DNA from 3 places in the Cetobacterium sp. ZWU0022 genome. Region 2 is predicted to be linked to each of the others. Evidence: riboswitches for the same ligand, from Rfam matches in the RefSeq annotation. Region 2 holds a riboswitch; each other region holds the start of a gene.

The links. Region 2 has a riboswitch for cobalamin ahead of L988_RS09570 (cobyric acid synthase). Riboswitches for the same ligand answer to the same signal wherever they lie in the genome.
Region 1: another riboswitch for cobalamin. It lies ahead of L988_RS05445 (TonB-dependent receptor); the one in region 2 lies ahead of L988_RS09570 (cobyric acid synthase).
Region 3: another riboswitch for cobalamin. It lies ahead of L988_RS06755 (sirohydrochlorin cobaltochelatase); the one in region 2 lies ahead of L988_RS09570 (cobyric acid synthase).

What each region holds. Positions count from the first base shown of each region.
Region 1 is NZ_JRJZ01000057.1:3,255-7,549, forward strand. It holds gene L988_RS05435 (DMT family transporter) at 1-26, shown strand, start outside; gene L988_RS05440 (hypothetical protein) at 40-627, opposite strand; gene L988_RS05445 (TonB-dependent receptor) at 587-2,557, opposite strand; cobalamin riboswitch at 2,564-2,754, opposite strand; gene L988_RS05450 (NlpC/P60 family protein) at 2,827-3,294, opposite strand; gene L988_RS05455 (META domain-containing protein) at 3,281-3,667, opposite strand; gene L988_RS05460 (hypothetical protein) at 3,710-4,295, opposite strand, start outside.
Region 2 is NZ_JRJZ01000117.1:103,673-107,967, reverse strand. It holds gene L988_RS09585 (MATE family efflux transporter) at 1-137, opposite strand, end outside; gene L988_RS09580 (flavin reductase family protein) at 210-887, opposite strand; gene L988_RS13695 (hypothetical protein) at 1,042-1,200, shown strand; gene L988_RS09575 (YMGG-like glycine zipper-containing protein) at 1,226-1,564, shown strand; cobalamin riboswitch at 1,720-1,897, shown strand; gene L988_RS09570 (cobyric acid synthase) at 2,025-3,512, shown strand; gene cbiB (adenosylcobinamide-phosphate synthase CbiB) at 3,509-4,295, shown strand, end outside.
Region 3 is NZ_JRJZ01000083.1:22,093-26,387, forward strand. It holds gene L988_RS06745 (iron ABC transporter permease) at 1-792, opposite strand, end outside; gene L988_RS06750 (ABC transporter substrate-binding protein) at 825-1,682, opposite strand; gene L988_RS06755 (sirohydrochlorin cobaltochelatase) at 1,731-2,573, opposite strand; cobalamin riboswitch at 2,694-2,870, opposite strand; gene L988_RS06760 (ABC transporter ATP-binding protein) at 3,025-4,295, shown strand, end outside.

The DNA of each region.
Region 1 (4,295 bases), on a different contig from region 2:
TTAATTATAAATTATCAAAAAAGTGATTGCAAATTGCAATCACTTTTTTAATTCATCTATTATGCTACTCAATTTTATATTTTGACCTTTTTTATACTCCTGATATTCAGGTATCGCTTTATCATCTATAAAACAATATTCTTTCTCATCCAAAGAAAACTTTTTCAAAATTTTATCATAAATGCAAACCTCTTCTTTTTCAATTCTTATTACAGTTGATTTCCCTTTTTTACACGGTTCAAGAGGAGAACAAGTTTTAAAACAATCACTCTTTTCATATATTTTATAAGAAATATATCTACAGCATATAGGTCTAAAATCATATATCAAACAACTTTTACTCTCTTTATCATGAAAATAACATGCCTTATCCTCTAATTTATTCCTTAAAATTTTCTCTTTAACAATATCATTAGAACTAATAAAGTTTAATATCTCTGCTTTTTCTTTTAAAGATATCAAAGAATAATCCCAATTACAACAACCACAACTATTACTCGTCTGATTACAAACTCTTTCACCGTTTAATTTTACAATTTTTTCTTTAGCTTCCTTTAAAATATTTCTCAGCCTCTTCATAACTACCTTAGAATTTATAAGTCGCTTCCAACGTATAAATTCTTCCATCCCCTCTATTATATTGTCTTGTATCATCCCAATATCCCACATATGTTGCATATTTTTCATCAAACAAATTATTAACTCTTCCAGTTAATGTAAGAGATTCTAAAGGTTTATAAGACAATGAAATATCAACAGTTGCATAATCTCCTTGATCCTTTTTTCTGATATTTGTAGGATCATCCGAGTCAAAATATCTTCCATAGTAAATTACATCTGCGTTTCCAACTATTTTAGGTGTAAATTCATATCTTGCACCAAATCCCAATTTCCAATTAGGAATAAAAGGAACCTCTTTATCTTTTAAACTATCAAATTTAGAATCTTTTATTTTGTGATATATATATGTTATTGATGTATTTAAAGTAAGCTTTTCAAAATAATGTTCTGCAAAAATTTCTACACCGTATCTCTCAGTATCTCCAATATTATAATATGGGAAATTCGAATACTCCTCACCACTATAATAGATTTCATCTCTTGTCATCTTATAGAATGTTGACAAACTTATATATGTATCATTTATATAATCTTTCACACCAAACTCTATTGTATCTTGTGTTTGTGGGTTTAATTTTTCAGCATTTACTGTATAACGCATCTCTGATATTAACGGAGTTCTAAAATCTCTAGATAATTTTCCATAAACAACGCCTGATTCATTATAGGAATATCTCGTTTCCAAAGTGTAAGAATAGTCATTATACTTTGTCTTATTTTTAGTATCCCACTTCTCTTCTGGAATAGGTGATCTATTTCTAAAATAATAGTTATACTCTGCAGTATTGTATCTAACACCTTGTAAAAATGTAAATTTACCTCTTTTATTTTCATTCATTAAGAATATTCCATAACTATCTTTTGTTGAATCATCTAATTTTTTCTCTTTCTGGGGAGTCGCAATCTCTTTAGTTAAATCAGTTCCTAACATAAAATAATCACTCTCTGTATAATTATGTTTCACTTGAACTTTTCCATATATTTTCTCTTGATCATCTTCATGCTTTATTTCCCCCTTTTTAGGGTTGTGTGTTTCAAATTTCTTTTCATAAAAACCTAAATAAGAGTATAGTTGAGTTTTTTTACTCAAATCATATCTATATCCTAAGTAATAATCATTGCTATGTGATTCACCTCTTGAAATATTCCCCGGATTTCTACTATCATTTTCATAAATATCCTCTGGTACATCACCATCTTTAGCATATTTTTTTTCATCTCTTGTATATCTAAAGTCAATCTCTCCATCATTTAAATTATATTTTGTACTTAGCACAAAGTTCTTTCTTTTACTAAATATATCTCCATATTCATCGCCTCTTTTATCACTTCTTTGTAAGCTAGAGTTATATCCAATACTTGTTGCAATTTTTTCTGTCATTTTTGTATTCACACCAACACCAAATTTATTAGATTCATGACTTGATACAGATCCTGATATATGCCCTGAATAATTTTTCCCCTCTGAAAATGAATCAATTTTTTTTAATCTAATATTTACAATTCCTCCAATAGCTCCATCACCGTATAAAATCCCTCCACCGCCAGGAACAACTTCTACTCTTTCAATATTTGCTATTGGAATATTTGTTATCTGATCTCCTTTTATAGGTACTCCATCCAATGTTACTATGGTATTTTTTTCTGCATGAACAGGACTCCCTGCTCCACGCACATCAAATCTAATACTATCATAATAATGTGATACAATAACTCCAGGTGCCATCCTTACAATATCCACAAGATTTTGAGCCCCTTTTTCAACTATCTCTTCACTTGTTATAACTGTTATATTCGCTCCTGTTTCTTTGATATTGGTTTCAAAATTATCTGTGGTTATAACACTTTCTTCCAGTTTTATAATCCTCTCATCTAACTTTGAATAAGCCAAAGTTGTGTAAGTCAAAAGACTTAGCACCATGATTTTTCTATTCATTTTTCCTCCCTCGAAGTATCATCTTAAAAGTATCCTGACTCATTTCACCCTACTCGCACCTCTTCCCAAGTTACCTCAGTGAGCTTTTGTGCTTTCGTCAATTTTACAGTGGCGGGGCCGTAGTGGAATTTAACCACACTTCCATATTAAGATGTTATTTTTTAGTACTTCACATGTTAACACATCTTACTTAATATTTTCCAATATAATTTTTTTATAACAAAAACTTTATCTGTACATTTAAAATATAATAACAATTTAGGTATAATTTACAAAACCTTTCTAACTTGCCACAAATGCTTACTCCAATAATCATCAACCTCAGAGATAATCACCCCTCTAGAGGTTGATGCATGTAAAAATCTATTATTTCCTAAATAAACACCTACATGACGTATTTTTTTTCTACCAATTTTAAAAAATAACAAATCTCCAACTTCCCAGTGAGTTCTATTTTTTATTTTTTTCCCTTCTAAGGACATCTTTTCAGTTGTCCTAGGTAAACTAACTTCAAACTTCTGTTTATATAAGTGTTGCATAAGAGCTGAGCAATCTACTCCTGATTTAGTAGTTCCACCTAATCTATATTTAGTCCCCTTCCAATTGTTGTAAAAGCCTGAAATTTTAACTACTCTAACCTGTCTTTCTTTTTCACTAATTTTAGCTGATGAGCACCCTGTCAACAAGAGTAAAAACAAAATCATTATATTTATTAATATTTTTTTATTTCTTAACAAAATTTAATTCCACTCCACTTTTTGTAACTATTCGAATTCCATTTTCTGTTATTCTAACCTCTTGTGCTTCTTTTAAGTTTTTTAAATACCCTTGCTCTTGTAACATTAAATTTTCTGGTCCCATCATTCTAGTTGTACCTATTTCCCCCACAGAAATTTTATCTCCATCTATTTTATAAGTTGCAAAATATCTATTCACTCCAGAATTACCTACTATTTTTTCCTTCTGAAAAAAAACATCAATCTGACTTTCTTCAATTACATTCTCTAAACTGTAAGTATTATCGAGAACTTTTGATAACACATCTACCTTTTTAGCAAAACATCCTCCCATTAAAAAAATCGCAAACAAAACTAATACCAATTTCTTCATAATTTCACACCTCACCTTTTTTATTTAATAATATTTTATAAACTAATTTTCTATATAAAACTTTAAACGAACACTCTCTATAATATTTTCATTTTTATCAAAAATTTTATAATTAATTTCCGACCCTTGAATTAAATGATTTAACTTATCAATACAAATAGAAGCTCTTCCATTTTCAATTTTCATTCTTCCAAAATCTAAATCTATCTCTTCACTTTCTCCAAACTCATCTATCTCTTCTTCTATATCATTTACTTTTATTTTAAGACCACTATATTTTCCAGACAATACTCCCGTTTCCTCTAATAAATAATACCCTTGAACCTCTCTAAAATCATCAATATATATTTTTTGCCCAGGTATATACCATTTATCTAAGGCTATCGTCTTTGAAACTTCATTTTTCATAGCTAATATAAAAACTTTATCAATCAAAACCTTTTTTACTCTATTGTAACTAAGACTTAATACCTCTCCCTCAATTCTATAATTCATATTTAAATCCAAGTTTTGAGGCAACTCTAACCCTATATAAATCTCTTTCGTATCATTAAATATATCATCATTTAACTGCTCGATATAAATATTAGGATATACCTCTTTTAAAGGAACAATTCTAACATTTTCT
Region 2 (4,295 bases):
CTTTCTCCGAGTTTTCCAACCATGATGTTGTCTAATAAGTTTAATGATGCCGTAATCAAACTTTGTAAAATGATTGGAATGGCTAGAGCCATTAACATTTTGATAAAGCTTTTTTCAAATTTAAATTTTTGAATCATATAACACTCCTTTTGTAAATTAAAGAGCAGATGGGTTATAAGCTGCCCATCTGCTCTTTTTATTTGTAATTATTATTTTTTCTTTTTTGCTTTGGTTTTAATTTTTTTCTTTGGTTTTCTAACGCTTCTTTCATCTTTATATTCAACATAAGATTTGATATGTTTATATTTCTCTATTAAAAGAGGGTTTTTAGCTACTGAGAATCCAAATTGTCCAATAGGTTTTTTAGACATTGGGAAATACTCTCCGTGGCAATAGTTTATTAAGTTAGCCCATTCGAAGTGAATCTTTCCCTTTTCATCGATTATATTTTTATTTATATGAGATCCAACAACCTCAGCTAAAAATAAATCATGAGTTCCTAGAGGTATGATTTGTTTAACTTTACATTCAATGTTTATAGGAAAATCCTCGATATAGGGTGAATTTACATGATGTCCTGGCTTTGAAGTTAAACCAAGATGTTTTATTTTATCGACATCTCTACCAGATATAACTCCACAATAGTCGGTTTCTCTAACTTGGAAAGTATTTGGAAGATTAACGGTAAACTCCATAGTTTCTTTTATATATTCATATGATAATCTTTCAGGTCTAATTGAAATTGAAAGCATAGGTGGGTTTGTACAGATAGTACCAGTCCATGCAACGGTAAAAGCATTTTCTTTACCATCTTTATTTTTAGATGTAATAACTACAGCTGGAACAGGATTTAAAACTACACTTCCTTTAAATAGTTCTTTAGTCATTTTGATTCCTCTTTCTTTAAATGTTTTATCTTATCTTTTTATTATACATCAATAATTATTCGATGTCTAGTTTCTGAAAGTAAAAAAAAGCTTGTAAAATTAAAAGAAACATTATATTAATATAGAATACTAAAAATAAAAAAGAGGTGAAAAAATGAAAAGATTAAGATGTGATGTTGGATTTGCGGATAGTTTATTGTTTTTATTAGGGTGGACACTATTAGTTGTAATAACTTTTGGATTGGCTTCACCATTCTTTTTATTCTCACTAATAAAGTTTATGATTAATAAAACTGTAATAGTGGAAGAGTAATAGATAGTTAAAAGGAGTGAATGAAATGAAAAAGATATTAATTGTATCAATATTTTCAGTTTTAATTTTATCAGGTTGCTCTAATGTAGGTTCTAATACAATAGGCTCAACAACAGTTGGTGCAGGAGCGGGAGCATTGCTAGGGCAAGCTATCGGTGGAGATAGTAAGGCTACACTTTTAGGAGCCGGAATAGGTGCAGCGGCAGGAGCATTAGTTGGATCAGTTCAGGATCAAACTCAAACGATAAAAGATGTGAATCAGCAACCGTATTACCAGCAACAACCACAATATACTCAGCCACAATATAATAACCAATATAATAATCAGCAAAATACAAAACCGTATTATAGTCAACCGTATTAAAAGATTAAAGAGCCTTCAATTGAAGGCTCTTTTTGTTATAATCTCTAACACAAATGACTAAAGATAGGTTTAAATGCATTATTTTAGTTTTGTTTATAAACGATAAATTTTAAAAATGATTGACTTGTACATTATCATTATGTATAATTATGATAAATATGTATAGTATTAATGGTTCAAGAAGTTGATTAAAAGGAAAGATGAGTGAAAATCTCACACGGTCCCGCCACTGTAAGGAGGACGAAATTAGACTAAGCCACTGTAATTTTATGGGAAGGCCTAAGAGTAGGATGAATCTGAGTCAGGATATCTGCCATCAATATTTTAAGAAAATATAAAATCTGCGGTGAACAGATTTATATTTAGATTTGTTTACATTCAATTCTAATTATAAAAATTTTATTCACTTTCGCACTTTTATATTTCCGCTAAACTTCAATTAAAGTTAGGAGAAAGATATATGAAACATAAGAATATAATGGTTGTTGGGACATCTTCAGGAGCAGGGAAGAGCATAACAGTAACGGGCTTATGTAGAGCATTTTTTAAAGACGGACACGCGGTATTACCTTTTAAATCTCAAAACATGGCACTGAACTCTTATATAACAAAATCTGGGCATGAAATGGGAAGAGCTCAAGCTGTACAAGCTGTAGCTTGTGAAGTGGATGCTCACTATACTATGAATCCTATTTTACTAAAACCAACTGGCGATAGAAGAATTCAGGTTATTGTAAATGGAAAATCTATCGGAAACATGGGTGGATTAGAGTATGGAAGTTATAAAACAGAGTTAAAAAAAGATATAATGCTTGCATATGATTATATAAAAAATAACAGTGAAATATGTGTTGTTGAGGGAGCTGGTAGTCCTGTTGAATTAAATATAAAGCAAGATGATATAGTTAATATGGGGTTAGCTGAGATGATAGATGCGCCTGTTATTTTAGTTGCAGACATTGATAGAGGTGGAGTCTTTGCTTCAATTTATGGGACAATTTGCTTGATGGAACCAGATGAAAGAGCTAGAGTAAAAGGTGTGATTATAAATAAGTTTAGAGGAAATGTTGATATATTAAAACCAGGGTTAAGTAAAATCGAGGAGCTAACAGGAGTTCCAATCTTAGGAGTTATGCCATACTTTGAACTAGACATAGAGGATGAGGATGGTGTTACAGAGAAGTTTAATAAAATAAAAAATAAAAAAGGTGAGATAAATATTTCGGTTATAAAATTGAAACATATATCAAACTTTACAGATATAGATGCTCTTTCAATAAATGAGGATGTAAATATAAAATATATTACATCAGCTCATGAATTAGGAGATGAAGATTTAATAATAATTCCAGGGTCTAAAAATACCATAGATGATTTGAAAGATATAAAAGAGAAAGGGATCGCTCAAGAGATTATAAAGCTTTCTAGAAGAGGCATTCCTATTGTGGGGATATGCGGAGGGTTTCAAATTTTAGGAGAGAGAGTTTTAGATCCGTATGGTATTGAAGGAGATATAAAGGAGCTACCTGGGTTAGGTCTTTTAGATATAGAAACTGTCATGGAAAAGGAAAAAGTTACAACTCAATACTCCGGAGTATTAAATGGTAACAGTGGTTTATTAGAAGGTATGGGAAGTATTTTTGTAAAGGGATATGAGATTCATCAAGGAGTTACATCTGGAAAAGAGATTTCGTGTACAGAGGATAATAGATTGATTGCAACAGTAAATGAAAATATATTTGGAACTTATCTACATGGAATTTTTGATAATACTGAGTTTTCTGATTTTATTTTAAATAAAATTAGAGAGAAGAAAGGTCTTGAAAAAAAAGAGTCTGAGATGGATTTTGATGAATATAGACTTCGTGAACTAGATAAATTAGAAGAAATATTTAGAGAGAATATAGACATGAAAGCTATTTATAAGATTTTGGAGGGCGAGGTATGAGCTTCACATTAAAATTTTTAATAGCGTATGTTTTAGATTTGATGTTTGGAGATCCGTATTGGTTTCCACATCCAGTTAGATTGATAGGTAACTATATAAATATAATAGAAAAAAATATCTATAAATTTAAAAATAAAAAATTTTGGGGAGCTATTATGGCTATAGTTGTTATAATTACAACGGCAATAGCTTCTTATTATATAGCTAAAAGCTCAGAATACTTAGAAATTTTCTTTCTTTATACAACTTTAGCAACAAAAAGTTTAGGAGCTGAAGGTATAAAAGTTTATAAAATTTTAAAAAGTGGCGATTTAGAAAGAGCTCAAAAAGAGCTATCATATCTTGTAAGTAGAGATACAGGCGAAATGGATGAGGTTCAAGTTGTGAGAAGTACAATGGAAACTATAGCTGAGAACTCTGTGGATGGGATAATAGCACCGATGTTTTATGCTTTTTTGGGAAGTTTAGTAATGATTGATGGAGTCTCTTTAGCATTACCTTTAGCTATGGGATATAAAGCTATAAATACTTTAGATTCTATGGTTGGATATAAAAATGAAAAGTATATTGATTTTGGAATGGCATCTGCAAAAATAGATGATCTCTTTAATCTTATACCAGCTAGATTATCAGGAGCTTTAATTATTCCAATAGCAACTTTTCTTTTGGGAATGGGAATGAAAAAACCTTTAAAGATATTTTTTAGAGATAGAAAAAATCATTCGAGTCCAAATTCTGGCCATCCAGAAGCAAGCTTTGCAGGAGCTATTGGGGTTCAGTTTG
Region 3 (4,295 bases), on a different contig from region 2:
AATATGAGGTATCACCAATCCAACAAACCCAATTACTCCAGTTGCAGATACTATAAATCCTGTTAAAAAAGTAGACACCATAACTATCAAAAACCTTAATCTTTTTACATCCACACCTAAAGTTTCTGCCAACTCATCTCCAGCTATTAAAATATTTAGTTCTCTATACTTTAGTGAAATAAGTCCTATTGATATTAAAAGAACAATAAAAAGAGTTGTCAAACTATCCCATCTTGCACCAGCTAAGCTTCCCGATATCCAAAACATAGCTCCTCTCAACTGAGCTTCATTTTTAGCTGTTGTAACTAAAAAAGTAGTAACTCCCGAAAAAAGCGAAGACACGGCTACCCCTATTAATACAAGTTTTGTACTAGAGTATCCTCCATTTCCAGCTAAATAAAAAACTAAAAATGCTGTCAGTGTTCCAAATATAAAAGCCCCTATCCCTGGAGAAAATCCTATTCCTAGTAATCCTCCTAAAACAATTGATATCACAGCTCCAGTACTAGCTCCAGAGGAGATTCCCAAAATATATGGACTTGCCAATGAGTTTTTTGTCAATGCTTGCATTAGTATTCCAACTAATGACAATCCGCCACCACTTAAAAGAGATAATATGACTCTTGGAACTCTCAAATTCCACACAATCATCTCTGTCGACTTTTTCCACTCGATAGAAAAAATCTCTCTATTCAAACTTTTGTTTATTATAATCTTCCAAACATGCAATGGTGATAGAGAAACACTTCCTACTGTAACAGCTATAGTTCCTAAAATAAATATTAAAGTCACTGAAATTAATATAAGATTTTTGCTCTGCACTCTCACTTTTGCTCCTCACTCAACCCTTCTGAAATTTTTTCAATTCCTTTACTCACTTTTATTCCCGAAGATAGATAACTTAGAGGTATTCTTATAAATCTATCTTTTTTTACAGCTTCAAGCTCTGATATTGGAGAACGATTTTTTAAGAAATCTATCTTTGACTCATAACTTTTATCTCCATAATCTATAACAATTATTGCTAAGGGATTCTCATCTAATATTTTCTCCCAACTTCCAGTTCCAAAACTAAAGCTACTTTTTCTAAAAATATTTTCAGCTCCAGCTATTTCCATCATTGTATTTCCTATTCCATTTCCTCCAATTACAAATGGTGCTGACTCTTGACTATCATAAGCAAATATTTTAATCTTTTTCTTTCCTAAATTTTTTGATTTCACTTCTTCTATCTCTGACTTCATATTTTTTACAACTTGATTTGCATTTTTTTCAAGATTAAATCTTTTTCCAAAATATAAAATATCCTCATAGATATCATCTATATTTGATGTTTTTTGAGATTTTGTAAAAAAAACTTCTACTCCATTTTCTTTTAATTCTTCAATAGTTCCTAGATTTTTAGGTGTTGCTATTGATTGCCATCCTGTTAAAAAAGTTGGATTCAATGAATAAAATAACTCTTTTGTTGGGGCTCCTGCTGCTAAAACAGGAATTTTATTATATTTCTGTTGGAGCTCTGGAAGAATCTCATCATCTAAAAAAGATGTTCCAATCAAATAATCTTCTGCTCCTATAGCCAACAACATCTCAGTTGTAAATTGTGATGTTGATACAACTCTTATAGAATCACTTGAAAAGGTAAGCGTAGTTAGTAATAAAAATAAAAATAATTTTTTCATATTCTTTCTCCTTTGAATAAAAAACGGAAGAGATTATCTCTTCCAAGTTTAATGGCTTGCTTTTCTCCCTCTTGCATATTCAGCTTTTTTTACAAGAATATCTTCAGGTCTTATATTTTCTAACTCTCTAGCCTTTTCAATAAAAATATTTTGAACTCTTTCTATTTCTCCTAATCCTTTTAAGTTTAAAGATACTTCAAACCCATTCTCTTCTAAAGCCTCTTTCCAGTCTTCAGCTATATCATTTTTTGCATGATCTCCAGCAACAAACATAAGAGGCATAAGTGTAACCTTCTCTTTTCCATCTTTCTTTAGCTCTTTAACAACCTTATCTAACCCTGGATATCCCTCCACAGTTCCTACATAAATAGGTTTTTCTAAATCTCTAGCTATATAATCTAACATAGGATATGTTGAGTGTGCTGGATGTTCCGTTCCATGACCTATCATAACGACAGCTTCACTTTTCGATAAATCTCCTATCTCATCTTCTAAAACTTCTAAAAGATGAAAGTAATCTTCTACTGATGTCAAAAGTGGAGTTCCAACTCTTATATCTTCAAATCTATCTGTAAAACTTTCAACTTCTCTTTTTAATGCTTCCATCTCTGTTCCATTTATTATATATGTTGGCTGAAGGATTACATGCTTATATCCCTCCACCAGTAATTTTTCTAAAATTTGAGTTGTATTTAAATTTTCTATTCCTCTTTTAGCTAAAATTCTATTTATTATTCTTGAAGTAAACACTTGATAAAAATCCAATTTTGGAAACTCAGCCTTTATCTTTTTATTTATAACATCTATTGTTTTCTCTCTAGTATCCTCGTGTGTAGTTCCAAAATGAGCAACTACAACCGCTCCTTTTTCTAAGTCCTTATAAAAATCCATCTTCTCTCCTCATATACATTTTTTATAGTAATACAAATTTTTCACCAATAAAAAAACCTCTCTTTTATCAATGAATTTTAAAGAGAAGTCAAATATATCAATATTATGCTTCTCCGTCCTCGCAGAATCTTTAATAATGGCAGGTCTCCTGACTTAGATTCATCCTACTAACAGCCCTTCCCAAAACTTTTCATTTCAGTGGTATTACTGCTTTTGTCCTCTATACAGTGGCGGGACCGTTTGAGATTTACACTCAATTCCCTTTTAATCTATAGAACCATTACTCTTCTTTATATGTAATATTAACACTTTATCGTACAAATTTCAATCAAATTATCTAAAATTTATAACATTATCATCTATTATTTATATTATTTATATCTTAAAGTATTGACTTTTATATATAAAAAAAGTTACTATTAAATTAATAACACACAAAGGAGATAACTCTATGAAAATAACTTCATCTAAATCTTTGTTATATTATTTAAAAAAAGAAAGAAAATTACTACTCTTTTTTCTTTCGATAAGACTAGCAATGACTGCTATAGATATCTACTCTCCTCTTTTAATAAAAAATTTAATTGATGAGGCCTTACCAACTAAAAATATAAATCTACTGCTAAAGTTTTCAATAATTTTAATAGTTTTATATATACTTCGTCTAGCTTTTGCAGTTCATTCTCAAGCTAATGGAAAACTTATGGGAAGTAAAATAAAACAATCCATGAGAAATGACCTTGTGAAGAAATTATTATCTCAACCTGCTGAATTTTTTAAAAAAAATCAAAGTGGTGATCTAATTTCTAGAGTAATAAGTGATTTAGATAGTGTTTCAACACTTTGTCACAGAGGATTAGAAGACTTTATATTTTCGGTTATTACAATTATTGCATCCATTTTCATTATGATTGATTTTGATTTAAAGTTATCTCTAATAACTTTATTTCCTCTTCCATTGACTCTTTTCTTTGTATATAAAGAAAATAAAAAAATGAAAGCTGGACATAGATTGGTACGAAAAAACTCAGGAATACTATCCTCTAATTTTCATGACACTCTAAGAACCATCTCATTTTTAAAAGATAATCATTTAGAAAAATATGCAGAAAATAAATTTCTAGAAAAAAATCAATCTTTATTGAATAGCGAGAAGGAAAATATGATTCCATCTAGTTTAATTGTTTCTGGAGTTACATTCTATTCTAATATAACCCAACTTATAATTATACTCGCAGGTGGATATCTATATATAAAAGATGGTGTTACTATGGGGATTATACTATCTTTCTTATTGCTTGTTGATCGATTTAGATTACGTATTATGAGAATGGTTGGCTTAGTTGATATTTATCAGAAAGGAATATCTGGAGTTAATCGTTTTAATGAGATTATAAATTTAAAAGATAGACCTGACGGTAATTTTGATTTCAACGAGCAGATTAAATCTATCGAATTTAAAGATATAAGCTTCTCTTTTGAAGAAAACAGTATTTTAAAAAACTTTAATCTAAAAATAAATAAAGGCGAAAAAATCGCTTTAGTCGGTGAAAGTGGAATTGGAAAAAGTACTACTGCTTCTCTTTTAAAAAGATCTCTTATTCCAACTGAAGGTAAAATCTTAATCAATGGAATTCCTTTAAACGAAATAACTTTTAAAAGTTATTTAAGCAAATTGGCCATTGTAGATCAAAGTGATTATATAATCAATGGAAGCATGAT